Regions from separate parts of the Pseudarthrobacter sp. AB1 genome, predicted to be linked through region 2. Evidence: predicted binding sites of a transcription regulator. Region 2 holds the regulator's gene; each other region holds the start of a gene.
The links. Region 2 encodes HrcA, which represses chaperone genes, less so after heat shock. Its sites were predicted from a motif close to TTNGCACTCGNNNNNNNCGAGTGCNAA; they were not measured.
Positions count from the first base shown of each region.

Region 1: the regulator HrcA is predicted to act here: its motif matches at 1,862-1,888, upstream of DAD99_RS11670 (Hsp20/alpha crystallin family protein).
Region 3: the regulator HrcA is predicted to act here: its motif matches at 2,180-2,206, upstream of DAD99_RS14375 (FmdB family zinc ribbon protein).
Region 4: the regulator HrcA is predicted to act here: its motif matches at 1,730-1,756, upstream of groES (co-chaperone GroES).

Region 1 is NZ_PZKO01000044.1:11,493-16,143, reverse strand. It holds gene DAD99_RS11680 (hypothetical protein) at 501-878, opposite strand; gene DAD99_RS11675 (J domain-containing protein) at 922-1,275, opposite strand; gene DAD99_RS11670 (Hsp20/alpha crystallin family protein) at 1,351-1,776, opposite strand; gene DAD99_RS11665 (MerR family transcriptional regulator) at 1,910-2,236, shown strand; gene DAD99_RS11660 (MmcQ/YjbR family DNA-binding protein) at 2,258-2,566, opposite strand; gene DAD99_RS11655 (phosphatase PAP2 family protein) at 2,572-3,351, opposite strand; gene DAD99_RS11650 (DNA alkylation repair protein) at 3,492-4,604, shown strand.
Region 2 is NZ_PZKO01000067.1:146,670-151,320, reverse strand. It holds gene DAD99_RS18930 (GerMN domain-containing protein) at 1-309, shown strand, start outside; gene DAD99_RS18925 (16S rRNA (uracil(1498)-N(3))-methyltransferase) at 319-1,101, opposite strand; gene dnaJ (molecular chaperone DnaJ) at 1,104-2,231, opposite strand; gene hrcA (heat-inducible transcriptional repressor HrcA) at 2,309-3,322, opposite strand; gene DAD99_RS18910 (DUF3097 domain-containing protein) at 3,470-4,318, shown strand; gene DAD99_RS18905 (DUF4870 domain-containing protein) at 4,448-4,651, shown strand, end outside.
Region 3 is NZ_PZKO01000055.1:132,820-137,470, reverse strand. It holds gene DAD99_RS14390 (GNAT family N-acetyltransferase) at 1-510, opposite strand, end outside; gene galU (UTP--glucose-1-phosphate uridylyltransferase GalU) at 516-1,421, opposite strand; gene DAD99_RS14380 (5-formyltetrahydrofolate cyclo-ligase) at 1,530-2,150, shown strand; gene DAD99_RS14375 (FmdB family zinc ribbon protein) at 2,267-2,530, shown strand; gene cpaB (Flp pilus assembly protein CpaB) at 2,630-3,376, shown strand; gene DAD99_RS14365 (AAA family ATPase) at 3,396-4,651, opposite strand, start outside.
Region 4 is NZ_PZKO01000055.1:107,268-111,918, reverse strand. It holds gene groL (chaperonin GroEL) at 1-1,199, opposite strand, end outside; gene groES (co-chaperone GroES) at 1,277-1,570, opposite strand; gene DAD99_RS14285 (hypothetical protein) at 1,782-2,165, opposite strand; gene DAD99_RS14280 (class I SAM-dependent methyltransferase) at 2,221-3,450, shown strand; gene DAD99_RS14275 (shikimate 5-dehydrogenase) at 3,478-4,296, opposite strand; gene DAD99_RS14270 (glycoside hydrolase family 3 N-terminal domain-containing protein) at 4,347-4,651, opposite strand, start outside.

The sequences.
Region 1 (4,651 bases), on a different contig from region 2:
GCGTCACTGCTAGGGACTGTTCCCCAGTTTCCACTGACCCAGCCCGACTACACCAAACGTTGCCGTAGGACCTGATACGCAGCGCCAGGCGGTGGCCATGGGGCTCTGGCTCTTCAGCTTCGAAGGACACAAGCTGGCGGTCTTCCAGCGCGACGCGGACCCGCGGACCGGGCGTCAAACGGCCACCGTGGAAGTGCTGGCCACCGGTCCGGAACAGCCAACGGGTTCCTGGCCGACTTCCGTGTCCGGATGGACAACCACAGCGTCCTCAAGGGCCAGGTCATCTCCCTGGTCATGTCCGAGTATGGGCCGAGCACGGCCGGAGTGACGTTCCACCACCGCCCCAGCCTCCCGGCGTCGGACGTCATCATGCCCGACGGCCTGCTGCAGAAGATCGCCCCGGTGTCCGATTCACATCCGGCTGCAGCCGTGGAGGACCTGATGGCCGACGCCGAAACCTCACCCGCAGCCTGCTGGGCAGCGGCACGGACGCGGCCGGCTCATTGTGAGCCGAAGAGGAACTCCTTGGCGTGCGCCACGGCCTTCCGGAAGGCATCGTTCCGGAGCGTGACGAGCTGCTCCGCGTCGCCATCTGCCGGCTCCAGATAGCCGGTGTATCCGGGCCGCAGCACCCAGACGTCGCCGGCGGGCGGAAGATAGAACACCCCAAACGACCGCTGCTGCCCGTCCTCGGTGGTCCATACGGGAACCACTGCCAGGGCCGCGCCGGTGGCAGGGTTGATCCATTGGGCCCGGGGCACCGGTTCTTCGTGGGCTTCGGGGTCCAGGAAGGGCGCAGTGCCCTTGCCCCAGCGCTGTTCGAAGCGTTCGTGGAAGGCAGAGATCAGGTGGGAGTCGTAGCGGCGCCAGTCGCTCATTGGTTTATCCGCCTCCTCGCGGTGATGGCTGTCGTCTTAGGGTTCATGCCCACGGCCCGCTTTCCCAGCGCACCGGCATGATCCTGATGGTGTTGCCGGCCGGGACGTACCGGTTGCTGACCTTCCGGACCGGGATGACGGTCGGGGTGCCACCCGGCGCACTTGTTCTGTTGCGGCTCCGGCCGTAGGCCGCGCGCCGCGCCGGGTCTCCGAGCACAGCGTAGGCCTGCATGATCCGCGGCAGCTCTCCATCATCGACGTCGCGGTCACCCACTGGGCTGCCGTCGATATCGGGGTGGTGGGTGCGCATCAGCGCCCGGTAGGCACGGGAAATCTCCTGCTGGCTGGCATCGGGTTTCACCCTCAGGGCGGCGTAGTAGTCCGGCTGGCTGGTCATGGCGGTACTTCCCGGGCAATCTTACGGCGACGGAGCCGGGGCACCGGCTGCAACCGGTGCCCCGGCAGTCCGGGCCTACCTACCGATCTCGTGCAGGGACCCCTGCTTGTTTTCGATCTCGATCCTGCGCGGCTTAGCCTGCTCCGACACCGGGATGCGCAGCGTCAGGACGCCCTGGTCGTAGCTGGCCTTGATGTTGTCCGCATCAAGGGTGTCACCCAGGATCAGCTGGCGGCTGAACACTCCGCGCGGCCGCTCTGAGGCCACCAGTTCCACATTGGGCTGCGTGGGATCCTGGCGCTCCGCCCGGACAGTCAGTACGTTGCGTTCAACGTTGAGGTCCACCGAATCGGTCTTGACACCCGGGAGGTCGAACGCCACCACGAACTCGCCGTCCTCCTGCCAGGCGTCCATAGGCATGGCCGCCGGCCGGGCGGCGGTTCCGAAGACCTGCTGGGCGAGCCGGTCCAGCTCACGGAACGGGTCCGTACGCATCAACATCATTTCTCACTCCTTCAGTTTGAGATGTTGAATCCAGTTCATCTACCCACCCTCAGTTATCTGTGTTGGTGGATATAGATTTTTTATAGCACTCGTGCGAGACTGATGCAACACCACGGGAGGGAATTTTGGAGTGGACGCGGTCGGTGGAACACCAGCACGAAAACCGGGTCCTCGGGCCGGGCAGGCACTGTATGCCATCTCTGTGGCGGCAAAGCTGGCAGGGACCGGGCAGCAGAACATCAGACTCTACGAGACTAAAGGCCTGATCCTGCCGGAGCGAACGGCCGGGGGCACGCGTCAGTATAGTGATGCGGATGTCGCCCTGCTCCTGCACATCGGGGAACTCCTGGATCAGGGACTCAATCTTGCCGGCATCGCCAAAGTATTGGAGCTCGAGGTAGCGAACGCCGAACTACGCCTAGCCCTCAGACGGGCCAGGTCACGACCGGACGCGTAGCGGCCACGGTCCCGGCGTCGCTCAGGCCCTGCTCCCGCCCGCCAGCCGGTAGGACTCCGCCAGCAGTTCGCCGAGTTCCTCGGTGCCTATACGGGCCAGCCGGACCAGCACCAGCTGCGGCGATCGCTCATGGTGCCGGGTCCAGAAGTACGTCTCGGGTTCCGTGCCGGCCAGCGCCTCCCGCTCGGTTGTCTTCACCGTCAGCACCCCGTCCTCCCACATGCGTGCCATCAGCGTCTTCGCGAACCAGGCGGGCTGGTCCCAGCTGCTGCGCTCGGTGACACCGGGGAGTGCCAGGCACATGCTCCGCACATCATCCTCGGTTGCCATCGCGGCTAATCTCCCGGCGCGTCCGCTTTGGAGAGCTCGCCCGTGATCCGTTCGCCGGGGATTCGGGCGGTCCGCCACGTATCCAGTGCGATGACGGCACCGAGGATCAGGAGCGAAAGCGTAATCGAGGCAAGGGCGTCGCTGAACCAGTGGTAGCCGAGGTACAGGCGGCTCACAGCGGCGAGAACTATGCCGATGCCCGCACCAACGAAGCCGAAGGCTGCCGACGTCGGGTTTTCCCGCCGCGAGAAGACGAGGAACGTGGTCACCAGCAGGAAGTCGCTGGCACCCAGGACGTGGCCGGACGGGAACGAGAAAGTGTGGTCGGCGCCGAACAGCATCAGGTCCACGGGCGGCCGCGAGCGCTGGACGATCGCCAGGATGATCTGCGATATCACGACACCGGTGAGCATGGCGGCGGCGAGCATAATGGGCCGCCAGGCGTGCTTGGCCGCGAACCCCCAGACCACCGTCACCACCAGCACGATGACCGGCAGGGCGACGGGACCGAAGACTACGGCGAGGAATATCATAGCGGCAGTGAGGGTCTCGGACCGGAGCGAGAGCAGCCAGTTGCGGATGGATTCGTCGGGACCCCACGGGCCGGTGTTGCTCTGCAGGACGCCCATCAGCGTAACGACGAACAGCAGGGCCCCCACGGCCATAAGGACCACCGCAGTCCGGTACAGAGCCGTGCGCGCGGCCGGTTCCATAAAGCGTTCCTCCACCACGAACTTGTCATGGAAGGTTCGCCAAAGAGTGTTCTTGCGTGCCTGTTCTGCCACTGTGTTTCCGTCCGTGCGCCGTTGAGGAGTCCTAAGGTGAAGATTATCCCTTCTGCCCGGCGCCGGGCCCACTCAGCCCGGCCGTTTGCCGTGCCGCCGGGCTTGTCAGCCTGCCGGGGTAGCCTGACTCAGTGGGTGTGATGAATGAGTTGATCAACAGGCAGGGCGTGGATGCACTCGCCGGAATCCTGGCCGTGACCGCTCCGGCCACGGCTTGGCCGCACGTTGCTGCCGCCGCGGCGCACTTGGACGGGTTGAGCCTTCGCGGCCGTACGGATGCGGTCAGCAGGGCGCTGCTGGCGGACGTGCGGGAGCTTCCAGATCCGGGATATCCGACGGCGGCGCGCACCTTCCGGAGTGCTCTTTCCAACGCCGGTTTCTCGGGGTGGATCCTCTGGCCAGTGTCCGAGGCCGCCGTCACGCTGGCGCTTGAAACACGGGACGGGTTGAAATCCCGCCACGACTTTGACGACTGCCTGGCCTTCTTGGCCGAACTGACCCCGAGGCTCACCGGCGAGTTCGCCATCCGCCGGCTGCTGGCCGCTGACCTGGAGCGTTCCATGCAGATTATCCAGGGCTGGACCGGGCATCCGGACGAGCATGTCCGGCGGCTGGCCAGCGAGGGGACGCGGCCGTACCTCCCCTGGGCGGTGCGGGTACCCGCCGTCGTGCTCCATCCGGAGGCGTCCCTCCCGATTCTGGACGCATTGTACCGGGACCCTTCGGAGTACGTGCGGCGGTCGGTGGCGAACCACCTCAACGATGTGGCGCGGCACGCGCCAGCTCTGGTAGTGGCGACGGCGGCTCGCTGGCTATCCGCGCCGGACGCCAACACCGCATGGGTGGTCAGGCATGGCCTGCGGACTTTGATCAAGAAGGCCCACCCCGGCGCGCTCGCGCTGCAGGGGTTCGCGCCGGCGTCGGTGGCTGTCTCGGGTCCCCGGCTGGACCGGAACTCGGTGGCCATGCCGGGTGAACTGGCTTTCGACTTCGCAATCGCCAACACCGGTAACTGCGATGCCCGGCTCGCCATTGACTATGTGGTCCATTACGTCAAAGCCAACGGCACGCAATCGGCCAAGGTCTTCAAGCTTGCGGCGCTCACCCTCGCCGCCGGTGAGACCCGCACACTCTCGAAGCGTCACGCCTTCCGGCAGATGACCACCCGCGTGCACCATGCGGGGGTCCATGCCCTTGAGCTGCAAATCAACGGGATCCGGCACGGACATACGGAGTTCGAGCTGCACCTCTGAGGTGGGAGGCACTGCGGGTACCTGTATCAACAGCCACTCCTCCGCAT
Region 2 (4,651 bases):
GCGCCTGTCTGGATCATCGATCCGCAGGAAGGGACGGACCTGGCTGGCGGAAGCGTCAAGATCACAGGCCGCAGCACGGTTCCTGGCGGCAAGCTCCGCTGGCAGATCCTGCGGGCCGAAGCGAACGGGAACAAGGCGCCCTACCTCACCGGGGAGACCACTGCAGCGGCCGAAGCGGCCCAGGCCGGAGTGTTCACGCTTGCGCTGAGCCTGTCCGCCGGGAACTATGAGCTCCGTGTTTCGCAGGTGGAGACAGCCGGCAGCAGCCAGGAGCTGAATGTGGATACGCGGAACTTCAAAGTCCGGTAGCAGGCCGCGTCAGGACACTGGCACTGTCCAGCGTCCCAGGACATCGCTCGCCAGGACAACCGCTGCCGGTCCGGCCGTGGATGACCTGAGGACGTGCTGGCCCAAGAGGGCCGTCACGGCCCCGGCGTCGCAAAGCCGGGTGACTTCGCGGGGACTGATTCCGCCTTCCGGGCCAACGATGAGCAGAATTTCCAGGGGTCCGGTGTCAGCCTGGGCGCCCTGCCATAACTCCAGGACGGACCGGAGCGGCCGGACCGCGTCTTCGTGCAGAATTACGGCCAGATCCGCTGCCGCCACTGCCGCCGCAAGGCCTGGCGTTTCGACGGCGGCGCGCACCTCGGGGATCCAGGCGCGGCGTGCCTGCTTGGCGGCGGCGGTGACCACGGACTGCCATTTTGCGTGGGCCTTGGCCGCGCGCTCACCCTTCCAGCGGACGATTGAGCGCTCGGCCTGCCAGGGAATTACGGCATCAATCCCGAGTTCGGTTGCCGTTTCCACGGCCAGTTCGTCGCGGTCCCCCTTGGCGAGGGCCTGCACCAGCACCAGCCGGATGTCGGGCCGGTCCTCCACAACGAGGGCGGAGCATTCCACGGTAAGCTCTGCCGGCGACGCCGAGACAACAGTTCCCGTCAGCCGTTTTCCGGCGCCGTCGGCAATGTCCACGGCCTCTCCAGGAGATAGCCGTTTCACGGTCACGGCGTGGCGTGCCTCCGGCCCTTGAAGGATAAATCGGGCACCGGGCACCAGCTCGTCGAGCGCCCCGGCACCGCTGAAGAAAACGGGATTGCTCACCGCTACAGGTTACCGAACCGGTCCCGCAGCTTGGCAAAGACGCCGCCGCTGGCTGCCAGTTTACCTTCCGTGAACTGCTCGCCCCGAAGCTTCGCCAGCTGCCGCAGGAGGTCCTCCTGCGCCGCATCCAGCTTGGCTGGCGTCTCAACCTGCAGATGGACCATCAGATCCCCGCGGCCGTAACCGCGCAGGTGCGTCACGCCGAGTCCGCGGAGCGTGATGATCTCCCCTGACTGCGTGCCCGCCTTGACGTCGATCTCCTGCAGTCCGTCAAAGGTTTCCAGTGACAGCTCGGTGCCCAGGGCGGCGGCTGTCATCGGAATGTGCAGCGTCGCGTGCAGGTCGTCGCCGTCGCGGGCGTAGGTGGCGTCGTTGTTGACCCGCAGTTCCACATAGAGGTCCCCGGATGGTCCTCCGGCCGGGCCCGCTTCGCCTTGCCCGGAGAGCTGGATCCGCGTGCCCGTGGCAACACCGGCGGGCACCTTGATGGTGAGGGACCGCCGGCTGCGAATGCGGCCCTGTCCGCTGCATTCGTTGCAAGGGTCCTTGATGACCGTCCCGAAACCATCGCAGCTGCCGCACGGGGCCGCCGTCATGACCTGGCCCAGGATGGAGCGCACGGCACGCTGAACCTGGCCGCTGCCGCCGCAGATATCGCAGCGGACAGGGTGGCTGCCTTCGCGGCAGCATGACCCGTTGCAGGTGGGGCAGGTAACCGCGGTGTCCACTTCAAGTTTCCGGTTGACGCCGAACACGGCATCGCGCAGTTCGATTCGGACACTGATCAGTGCGTCCTGGCCGCGGCGGACCCGGGACGCGGGGCCGGAGGAGCCGCCCGCGCCGAAGAACGTGTCGAAGATATCCTGGAACGCGAAGCCCTGGCCGGAGTATCCGCCGCCGCCGAACCCGTTGTCGGTGCCGTTCTCGTTGCCGGTGGTGTCATAGATCCGTCGCTTCTGCGGGTCCGAAAGTACCTCGTAGGCGTGGGTCACGGCCTTGAAGCGGTCCGAAGCATCCTCCCCGGGGTTTACATCCGGGTGAAGAGTGCGGGCCAGCTTGCGGTAGGCCTTCTTGATCTCTTCCCCGGTGGCTTCCGGCGAGACTCCGAGGACGTCGTAGTGGCTGCTCAAAGTTCGTATCTCTTCCTTGTTGTACTGCCGGCAGGCGGGCTGCCGGCACTGCTCTTCGTGCCTGGACCGTAGTGCTGTTACGGACCCAGAATTCTTGAAAGGTAACGGGCTACTGCCCTGACGGCGGCCATGGTGGTGGGATAGTCCATCCGGGTGGGGCCCAGCACACCGATCTTGGCGGTGCTGTCTGGTCCGTAGCCCGTGGCCACCACGGAGGCTTCCGCGAGCCCGTCGTACGGGTTTTCACGCCCGATACTGACTGCCACACCCCTCGGATCCTGCGCCATGTCGCTTAGGAGGCGCAGCAGGACAACCTGCTCCTCGAGGGCTTCCAGGACCGGTCCGATACTGAGCGGAAAATCCACATTGGAGCGGGCGAGGTTCGCTGTTCCGGCCATGACCATGCGTTCCTCACGGCTGTTGTGGGCGAGCGTTTCCAGCCCCTGGGCCAATGCCTGGGCCGCCGCACGCTGGCCCGGGCTGACGGACGAAACGACCCCCGGCAGCGACGGCGTCAGGCGGCTCAGCGAGATGCCCGCGAGGGATCCGAGGAAGTGTGCCCGCAACGACGCGACGACGTCGTCGCCGAGGTCCTGGCCGACGTCGATTACGCGCTGTTCTACCTTGCCGGTGGTGGCGATGAGGACCACGAGGACCTGCCGGGGCGCAAGCAGGACGAATTCGATGTGGCGGATGGTGGCGCGGCTCAGATGCGGATACTGCACGACGGCGACCTGGTTGGTTAGCTGCGACAGCATCCTGACGGTCCTGTCCAGGACGTCGTCCAGATCGTCTGCGCCCTCCAGCAGCGCCTGGATCGCCCGCCGTTCCGCCTGGGAAAGCGGCTTTACTGCTGAAATCTGGTCCACAAACAGCCGGTAGCCTTTGTCTGTGGGGATCCGTCCGGCGCTGGTGTGCGGGGCAGTGATCAGGCCGTCGTCTTCCAAGGCCGCCATGTCGTTGCGGATAGTGGCGCTGGACACGCCGAGGTGATGGCGTTCCACGAGCGCTTTGGACCCCACCGGCTCGCGGGAGTGCACATAGTCCTCCACGATGGCGCGCAGTACTTCGAGTTTGCGCGGCTCGCTCATACTCCACCTCCATCCGTGGTCACTGCGGGGTTAGCACTCGACGTGCCTAAGTGCTAACAGTCTAATATGAGTCACCCCGTTGTTAGCATTGGTACCGCTCCGGGCGAAATTCCGGGCCAGGATCTAGCGGCAAGGCGGAATCAATCCATGCATTACCAGAACTGGGGTCCGCAGGAGATCACCGCGCCCGTCAGGAGCGAACTTCCTGAGGTTCCCGTGGAACGCGGCATGGTCCTTGAAGATGCCCAGTCCGGCTGGGTGGGAGCGGTGACCCGGGTGGAGAAGTCCGGCGGCATGCATGTCGTGGCCCTCGAAGACCGGCGAGGCAAGTCCCGGTCCTTCCGGCTCGGCTTCGGGTTCCTCCTGGAGGGGCAGCCCATCCGGCTCGTTCCCCCGGCGCCCAGGCAGGCCGCCCCCGTGGCGGCCGGCCGGACGGCGTCCGGCTCAGTCCGCGTGGCCGGCCAGCGTGCCCAGGTGGCCAAGGCGAACAGAATCTGGGTGGAAGGAAAACACGACGCCGAACTGGTGGAGAAAGTCTGGGGTGACGATCTCCGCGTTGAGGGCATCGTCGTCGAACCTTTGCATGGCATTGATGACCTCGCCGGGGCGGTGGCCGCGTTCAGTCCGGGTCCCGGCCGCCGGCTGGGGGTCCTGGTGGACCACCTGGTGCCGGACTCAAAGGAGTCTCGCATCGCTGCCGCCGTAATGGATTCCCCCGGCGCTGCCGGCAATGTCCTGATCGTCGGTCACCCTTACGTTGACGTGTGGCAGGCCATCCGGCCCGCTGTCCTGGGCATCGAACAGTGGCCTGTGGTGCCCCGCGGGCAGGACTGGAAGACGGGTATTCTGACAGCGTTCGGCTGGCCGCACTCCACCAAGGAAGATATTGGGCTTGGCTGGCAAAGGCTGCTGGGCGCTGTCCGCAGCTACGCGGATCTGGAGGCATCACTGCTCGGGCGAGTGGAGGAAGTCATCGACTTCCTGACAGTGCCTTAACGCCGGATCCGGCTCCGGGCGGCGGCATTTGATGGCTGAACCAGTATTCTTGGTACTGCGGAGGCTGCAGTTGCTTTCAGTCCGGCATTCTCCAACCCAGCACCATTGCACTTTCGAAGGAAGAAAACCGTGGCACAAAACGCACGCGAGCACCGGGACGACCACGGCGGCCAGGGCCGTTCCGAGTACCAGGGCGTTCCGGCAAATGCGCTGCCGCTGACCGCCAGCGAAGACCGCCAGTGGGCCACGCTGGCGCACTTCGGCGGGATTCTCGGCTGTGTTCCCTCCCTGCTGATCTACCTGATTTTCCGTGAGCGCGGGCCGTTTACCGCC
Region 3 (4,651 bases), on a different contig from region 2:
TGGACGATAGCCTTCGTCGCGGAATCCCAGTTTCTCAACCACGCGCAGGCTGGGGCCGTTCTCGGGCCGGATGTTGATCTCCATCCGGTGCAGGCCGAGGGCCTGGAAGCAATGGTCCGTGGCCATGGCCACGGCGGTAGGTGCGATGCCATGACCGGCGCGGGCCTGGTCAACCCAGTAACCCAGTGTGGCCATCATGGCGGAACCCCACACAATCGAGGACACGGTCAGCTGGCCAACAATGACCGGGGCGGCCAACCTGGGTGTGCGCTCGGCGATCAGGAACGGCAAGGCCGTCCCTTGGGCGGCCTGGATTTTCAAGGACCGCACCATCTGCCGGTAGTCAGGCAGCGCACCGCCTGACGCCGGGTTGGATGCTTCCCAGGGCGCCAGCCACTCGCTGTTGCGCCCCCGGACCTGGGTCCATTCCCTCTTGTCCCGGTACCGGATGGGGCGCAGGATCAGGTCGCCGCATTCGAGTGTCACGGGCCAGATGGCTCCGGGGCGCACGGCAGCTATTTAGTGAGGCCGGCCGCGAAGCCCGGCAGCCACTCCCGAAGGCCGGGGCCGAGGTCGTCGCTGTCGATGGCGAGCTGGACGCAGGCCTTGAGGTAGCTGAGCTTGTCACCGGTGTCGTAACGGCGGCCTCGGAAGACCACGCCGTAAACTCCATAGCCCTCGCCTTCGCCGGCCGCCAGTTCCTGCAGGGCGTCCGTCAGCTGGATTTCCCCGCCCCGGCCCGGGCCGGTGCGCTCGAGCACGTCAAAAACTGCCGGGTGGAGGACGTAGCGGCCAATGACGGCCAGGTTGGAGGGCGCCTCCTCCACGCTGGGCTTTTCGACGAGCTTGTTGATCCTGACGTAGCCTTCACCGTCGATCTCCTGCACGTCGGCACAACCGTAGGCACTGATCTGGGAGGGCTCCACCTCGATGAGGGCCACCACGGATCCGCCGGTCTTGGACTGGACATCGATCATGGTGCTGAGAAGTTCGTCCCGGGCATCGATCAGGTCATCGCCGAGGAGGACAGCAAACGGTTCGTTGCCAACGTGCTGCTTTGCACGCAACACTGCGTGGCCCAGGCCGTTGGGGTCACCCTGCCGGACGTAGTGGATGTCACCGAGGTTGCTTGCTGCCTGGATGGACTCAAGTTTGGCGAGGTCGCCTTTGGCTTCCAAGGTGTCCTCCAGCGAAGGAACCCTATCGAAGTGGTCCTCCAGGGCACGCTTGTTGCGTCCCGTGATCATCAGGATGTCGTTCAGGCCAACGCTGACAGCTTCTTCAACCACGTACTGGATGGCCGGCTTGTCCACCACCGGGAGCATTTCCTTGGGCATGGCCTTGGTGGCCGGCAGGAACCTGGTGCCGAGTCCGGCAGCGGGAATAACGGCCTTGCGTACTGTCTGCTGAGTGGTAGTCACTGGACTAATCTAACGGAGGGGCTGATCATTCAGTAATTATTGGTGGCTCCCGGGCCAACGAGCCGCAGCGACTGCGACGGCCACAGTGAACGGCAACGAAGGAGCGGCATGTCCGAAGGCAGCAGCGCAGCCAAGGCGGACATCCGCGCACGCCATCGTGCGCGCCGTGCCGCGACGGATCCCACTCACCGCGACGCCGCCGGTGCCGCCCTGGCCGCCCACGGCGCCGCGTGGGCCGAACAGTTGACCGGCGGGACGCCGTCGACCTTTTGCGCATACCTGGGCGTAGAACCCGAACCACCCACACTGCCCCTGATCATCGAACTCCATCGGCATGGCCACGCAGTCCTGCTCCCTGTCTGTGAGCCCGGACGCCGGCTGAGCTGGACGCAGTGGACCCCCGGCGTCGAGTTTGTCCGCAGCCGTTATGCGCCGGTGCTGGAACCGGCCGGACCTCGCCTTGGCCTCGGCGTCATGACGTCTGTTGCCGCACTCTTCATCCCCGCCACGGCCGTGGACAGGGACGGCAACCGCATAGGCCAGGGCGGCGGCTACTACGACGTCCTGCTGGGCTCCCTTGGCCGGGACGGACTTGAGATCCCGTTTGCGGCCGTCGTCTTCGATGCCGAACTGCTTCCGGCCGGAAGCATTCCCGCCGAAGTCTTTGACCGGAGGGTGCCGGCTGCCCTGACGCCGTCAGGTTTGATCCGGCTACCGGACCCTGCCTGACGGAGGGCTACTTTCCGGGGGTGATAGAATTGGCACTCAGGCCCTGCGACTGCTAATGGACGGTTTGCGTTCAGCGCGGCACAGGACCTCTCGTTTGCCCCCGAGGAGGATCACCAGTGCCCACTTATGCTTACGCCTGCAAGGATTGCGGCCACGCCTTCGACGTTTTCCAGTCGTTTACCGACAGCACCCTGACGTCGTGCCCGGAGTGCCAGGGCGCCTTGCGCAAGAAGTTCAACAGCGTGGGTGTGGTCTTCAAGGGCTCCGGTTTCTACCGGACCGACTCCCGGGATGCCAAGGGAAGCACCGTTTCGGCTGCTCCCGCCGCCCCCGCGGCCGCACCGGCGCCGGCACCTGCCACCGCCGCTGTCGCCAGCTGACCTCCGGTCTGACAAGACGTACGACGCCGGCAGCACGGTTGTCCACATAGGCACCTTTGGTTCTATCGGGTTCGCTTGCCGCTCCGTAGCGTGGTTCCCATGCCCGCAACCCTCTTTCGCTCCGGCCGCGGATCCGCCCCGCCGGGACGCCAGGTCCGCCGCCCGCTTCCGCCAGCACGCCCCCGGGGCGCGCGCGGCCCCAGGCTGTTGTCCTGGCTTGGCCGGAACCGGCGACTTGCGATAGCCCTCCTGCTCAGCCTTGCTGCCGGCATCACGGTCCATCAGCTCACTCCCCCGCCCGCTGATACGGTCTCAGTGTTGGCGGCGGCTCGGGATATCCCCGCAGGCACGGCGTTGTGGGCCACAGACCTGACGGCAATGCATATCCCGCCGGGGATGCTCACTGAAGGGTCCATGTCCGACACCAGTGAAGCCGCGGGAAAACAGCTGGCAGCGCCGTTGCGGCAGGGCCAACTGGTGACGGACTCCCTGCTTCTGGGACCCGGACTCCTGACAGGCACGCCTCCGGGATCCGCGGCCGTGCCGTTGAGGATGGCCGATCCTTCCTCCATCCAGCTGGTATCGCCCGGGCAACTGGTCAACGTGGTACTAACCCGGGCGAACGGCTACGATCAGCAGTCCCCCTCAGAAGTGCTGGCAACGTCCGTTCCCGTCCTGTGGACGTCAGGACAGGGCGGCAAGACGGGTCAGTGGTTGGGCACCGGCGAAACCGACGGGCTGATTGTCGTGGCGGCGGCCCCGGAGCAGGCTGCGCGGCTGGCCGGGGCCTCCACCCAGGGCAAACTGTTTTTCGTTCTGGTGGGACCCGAAGGCGGGGCGGGGTGAAGCCGTTGCAGCTTGCAGGTCAGCCCCAGTGCGGCGGCTTGTTTTCCTTCAGCCAAGCATCGTGATCGTTGTCGGGGCCATCGCCCCAGCGCTTCGGGTCATCCTCCGCAGCCTTGTTGGGCAAGATGCCAGCTGCCCCTGGCAGCTGGCGGTCCGGCGCAGCGGCCGTCCCGTTTCCTGCCTCATCTGGCTGGCCGTTACCGCGTGTCTCGGCCTGATCGGCATTTCGTGGCGTCACAACAACCGCCTCCTCACTGGCCAGGCGTCCGGCCTGGTCTTCGTTCCTGTCGTTTTCAATATTTCCCAGCGCGAGCGCGTCCATGTCCTCGTCAAAGAATCCGCCCGAGGCTGTTCCTCGTCCGGGCGGCAGAACATTCTCAAGGCCCAGGTAACCCGCGATCCGGTCCGCGCAGGCGGACGGGTCCGTAAAGACTTCGATGGTCCATAGCGGCATGTACCGCCAGCCCATCCGTTCCAGCAGCTGAGGGCGGAGCCGGCTCCGCTCGCGGACACTCATGGTGCGGTACTGCTCCGTGCCATCCGATTCGATGGCCACCGGTCGCGGAATCTCGGCGTCGTCCTGGCCCATGGTGCTGAGCGGGTCTGCTGCAGCCACCACGTCAATCACGCCGTCGTACTGGTGCCAAACTCGGGCGCCGCGGGCACGCAGCCGGTCGCCAAGATCGGCCACGAGGGGATCTGCCCCAAGCGCCTGCTCGCTGGCGGCCGCACGCGAGGCCGGGGTACCGAGATCGGTCTTTCCGGCAATTTCACGGTTGAGGAGCTCGTAGAAGTCCACCGCCCCGTAGGACAGCCGCGTGTGGTCAAGGTCTTCGGGCTGGAAACACGTCAGTACGTGGAGCGATCGGCGGGCACGCGTCATGGCCAAAGCGAACTTTTCCCGCCCGCCCTCAGCCGACAGGGGTCCGAAGTTGTGCAGCGCCCGGCCATGCGGAGTGCGGCCGAAACCGGGTGAGAAGATCACGTGGTCACGGACCAGGCCCTGCGCACGCTCAAGGTCAACCACCCGGAAGGACTCAGGTCCTGCGCTGAAGAAGCTGGCCAGCCCCGGGTGGTTCGGGAGCTGAAGACGGATTGACTCACCGATCCGGGCAGCGTGGCGCAGGCTGGCGGTGACCACTGCCAGCGACGTCCGCGGCCGCGTCCGGGCGTGCTCAAAGACCAGCTGGACCACACGGTTAACCTCGGCCACCACGGATTCCACGCCTTCGTGGTCGGCGCTGGGCAGCCCCGTGCCGTCGGGCAGGTACTCGA
Region 4 (4,651 bases), on a different contig from region 2:
GTGGAGGACACTGCATCTTCGATGCGGTGCTTCTTTTCCTTCAGCTCAACTTCGGTGGCTGCGCCGACCTTGATGACGCCGATGCCGCCGGCCAGCTTGGCCAGGCGTTCCTGGAGCTTTTCCTTGTCCCAATCGGAGTCGGTGCGGGTCAGCTCGGCGCGCAGCTGGGAAACCCGGGCTGCGACGTCTTCTGCGGAACCGGCGCCGTCAACGATGGTGGTGTTGTCCTTGGTGACCGTGATGCGGCGGGCGGTACCCAGCACCTCAAGGCCTACCGAATCCAGGCTGAGGCCCAGTTCCGCGGAGATGACCTGCGCACCGGTGAGGGTGGCAATGTCCTGCAGCATGGCCTTGCGGCGGTCGCCGAAGCCCGGAGCCTTGACGGCAACAACGTTCAGGGTGCCGCGGATGCGGTTGACGATCAGCGTGGACAGGGCCTCGCCCTCAACGTCTTCCGCAATGATGAAGAGCGGCTTGGAGCTCGCCAGCGCCTTCTCCAGCAGCGGCAGGAAGTCCTGCACAGAGGAGATCTTGCCCTGGTTGATCAGGATAAGGGCGTCTTCGAGGACGGCCTCCTGGCGTTCGGAGTCGGTCACGAAGTACGGGGACAGGTAGCCCTTGTCGAACTGCATGCCTTCGGTGAGGACCAGTTCGGTCTGCGTGGTGGAGGACTCCTCGATGGTGATCACACCATCCTTGCCGACCTTGCCGAATGCCTCGGCGAGGAGCTCGCCGATTTCGTCGCTCTGGGCCGAGATGGCTGCAACGCTGGCAACCTGGGTGCCTTCAACCGGGCGTGCGTTCTCGAGCAGGCGGGCTGCAACGGCTTCTACGGAAACTTCGATGCCGCGCTTGATCTGGCCAGGAGCGGCGCCCGCCGCAACGTTGCGCAGGCCTTCCTTGACCAGGGCCTGGGCGAGCACGGTGGCCGTGGTGGTGCCGTCGCCGGCAACATCGTTGGTCTTCGTGGCGACTTCCTTGGCCAGTTGCGCGCCAAGGTTTTCGTACGGGTCATCAAGCTCAATTTCGCGCGCGATGGTGACGCCGTCGTTGGTGATGGTGGGTGCCCCCCACTTTTTGTCGAGGACAACGTTGCGGCCGCGGGGGCCGAGCGTCACCTTGACAGTGTTGGCGAGCTTATCGATGCCGGCTTCAAGCGACCGGCGGGCAGCGTCGTTAAACGCAAGCTGCTTTGCCATGGTTTTGTCCTTTCAAGACAGAACCCCGCACAGCTGACCAGCGGAATGCATGATCAGCGGCACGGGGATCCAAAGAGTTACTTTACGACGATCGCCAGAACGTCGCGGGCGGACAGCACGAGGTACTCGTTGCCACCGGTCTTGACTTCGGTTCCACCGTACTTGGAGTAGATAACAACGTCGCCAACGGCTACGTCGACAGGGACGCGGTTGCCGTCTTCGAAGCGGCCGGGGCCTACTGCAACAACTTCACCCTCCTGCGGCTTCTCCTGTGCGGAGTCCGGGATAACCAGGCCGGAAGCCGTGGTCTGCTCGGCTTCGAGCGGGCGGACAACAATACGATCCTCAAGAGGCTTAATAGAGACCGACACTCGGACCTCTCCTTCTACGTCAGCGAAATTTGTGGACAGTTGAGCTGTTTCGCCGTGGCTGGCTAACCGTCGTCGCGGTGCCGGCAGCAGCCTGGCTGGCAGCTCGTCATGTGTTAGCACCCTCCTAGGGAGAGTGCTAATGATGACTCTATGTTTTGGTTAGCACTCGGTCAAGGCGAGTGCCAGAATTATGTCTCAGGCGAACAGCCTGTTACCGGCCGGTGAGGTCCTCGAGATCGACGTCCTCGTCGCCGTCGTCCCCTTCATCGGCTGTGCCCCGCCGCAGATACAGCACCACGGCGCCGCCCACGGCAGCCAGCAGTGAGACCACCAGCAGGATGATGCCGCCTACGCGTGCCCCGGCGTAGAGCCCGCGAATCTCCCCCGCTTCGTCCGTGGCGTCCTGGATGTTCTTGCCGCCCACTGAGTAGACAGTGGCGTTGAACGTGTCCAGGAAGAAGATGATCACGAGCAGTGCGACGCAGACAACGGCCACTGCGGATCCTGCAATCAGCGCGGGGCGGGCGAACTTCACCAGGTCCGGTTTACTGGCTTGGGGTAGTCCGGACGGCTGGGTGCCTGCGCTGTCTTCCATGCCTTCAACCCTAGCGGGATCTGGCCACCGGGCCACCTCCACTAGGCTTGAACCCATGGCTCAAGCACCGCAGGACCAGATCGCCCCACTGCTCACGAGCGAAGGCTGGGAGCTCCTGGCGTCCCTGGGCCCGTATCGGGAGGACAAGGCGTTCGAGCTCAACGCGGCCCTCCGCAAGGCCGGCCACTCCCCTGCATTGGTCTCCGCCGTCCTCACCCAGTCCCGGCTCCGCACCAAGGCCGAGCTGAAGTTCGGCGAGTTCGCCCGGAGCATGCTCTTCACGCAGGCCGGGCTGGAACAGGCCACGCGTCTTACGGTCGCGGCAAGGCATGCCGAGCGCTTTGCGCAGGCCGGCGTCCGCCATGTGGCCGACCTCGGGTGTGGCCTTGCCGCGGATTCCCTGGCCCTGGCCTCAATGGACATCACGGTCACGGCTGTGGAAATGGACGAAACCACCGCCGCCTGCGCCACGGTCAACCTGATCCCCTTCCCCAACGCCACGGTGGTGCATTCGGACGCCACCACCCTACCTTTGGACGGGGTCGACGGCGTCTGGCTGGATCCCGCACGCCGCGTCACCTCCACCTCGGGTACCAAGCGGATCTGGGATCCTGAGGCGTTCTCACCGCCCCTGTCATTTGTGGAATCACTCGCGGCCACCGGGCGCGCCGTTGGCGTCAAAATGGGCCCCGGCATGCCGCACGAGTCGGTTCCCGCTGGCTGCGAGGCGCAGTGGATATCGGTGGGCGGCGACGTCACCGAGGTGGCCCTGTGGTTCAACTCCGTGCGCCGGCCCGGAATCCGCCGGGCCGCGCTGCTGCTAGGCCCGCAGGGTGCCGCCGAGCTGACCAGCGCTGACGACTTCGACGGCGGTCCCGCGGCGCCGGTGGGTCCGGCTGCGGGCTACCTGTATGAGCCCGATGGTGCGGTGATCCGCGCCGGCCTGGTGGCCGACGTCGCGCTGCAATTGGGCGGGCACCTGCTGGACGAGCACATCGCCTACATCTGCGCTCCGGAACTGGTGGACACGCCCTTCGCCCGGGCGTACAAGGTCCTGGAGGTGATGCCGTACAACGTCAAGGCACTGAAGGCCTGGGTGAAGGAGAACGGCATCACGGTACTGGACATCAAAAAGCGCGGCACGTCGGTAACCCCGGAGGAACTGCGCAAGCAGCTGTTCGCCGGCAACAAAGGTGCCGGCAAGAAGGCCGGACAAAAAACAGCCACCCTGGTCCTGACCCGTATTGGGGAGGATCGGGTGGCCATCTCGGTGGAACCAGCCTGAGGCAGCCAACGCTCCCGAGACCGGGCCCTACTGGGCGCGCATAAAGTCTTCGGCGGCCCGGACCTGCTCGTCGGTGGGCCGCACGCCGGTATAGAGCACAAACTGCTCGAGCGCCTGGATGGTGGCCACCTCTGCGCCCGTGATCACCTGTTTCCCGGCGGCCCGGGCGGCCTTGATCAGCGGCGTCTCGGCGGGCAGCGCCACAACGTCGAACACCACTTTGGCTGCCGCGATGGCATCTTCCGGGAAGGACAGGGAGTCCGCCTCCGGACCGCCCGCCATACCAATGGGAGTGACGTTGATGATCAGGTCCGCGGTGCCGCCGTCGAGCGTTGCCCGCCACTGGAACCCGTACTGCTCAGCGAGCGCCCGGCCGGCGTCTTCGTTCCGGGCGATGACCGTGACGTCCGTGAAGCCGGCGTCGCGCAGGGCCGCGACGGTGGCCTTGGCCATGCCGCCGGCGCCCTGGACCAGCACCGAGTAATCCGCAGGGACGGCGTTGCCGGCGAGGAGCTGTTCGATGGCGGTGTAGTCGGTGTTGTAGGCCAACAGACGTCCGTCCGTGTTCACGATGGTGTTGACCGAATTTATGGCTTTGGCGGAGGGATCCAGCTCATCCACGAGGGCCATGACGTCCTCCTTGTACGGCATGGACACCGCGCAGCCGCGGATGCCCAGGCCCCTGACGCCGGCGATCGCCTGGGCCAGGTCGGTGGGGGCGAAGGCCTTGTAGATCCAGTTCAGATCCAGCTGGTCGTACAGGTGGTTGTGGAACCGCGTCCCGTTATTGCTGGGCCGGGCCGACAGCGAAATACACAAGGTCATGTCTTTATTTAGAATGGGCACCTGTCCATTAAACCGCCGTTGACCGATTCGGCGATGTGTTGCGGGCCAAGTTACGGGCAGCCTGTCCCGGCCGGATAGCTTCCGACGGCGGCGGGCAGCTTTCCCGGTGCAGTCGCCTTGCCTGCCAGCACGGCAACGAGGGCGTCAAAGGCACCCGGTGTCCGGCCGTAGAGCGCAATTTTCACCGGAGCGCTGGAATCCTGCAGCGGCCACGGCGCATCCAGTGCGACGGCGATATCGCCCCCGACCGGACGGCCGGCGTAACCGATGAGGCTGACCAGTGGGCCCGCCCCGGTGCCGAGCCCGGCCTTCGCCGCGGCAGCCTCAAACCGTGCCCTGTCTTGCGGTGATCCGC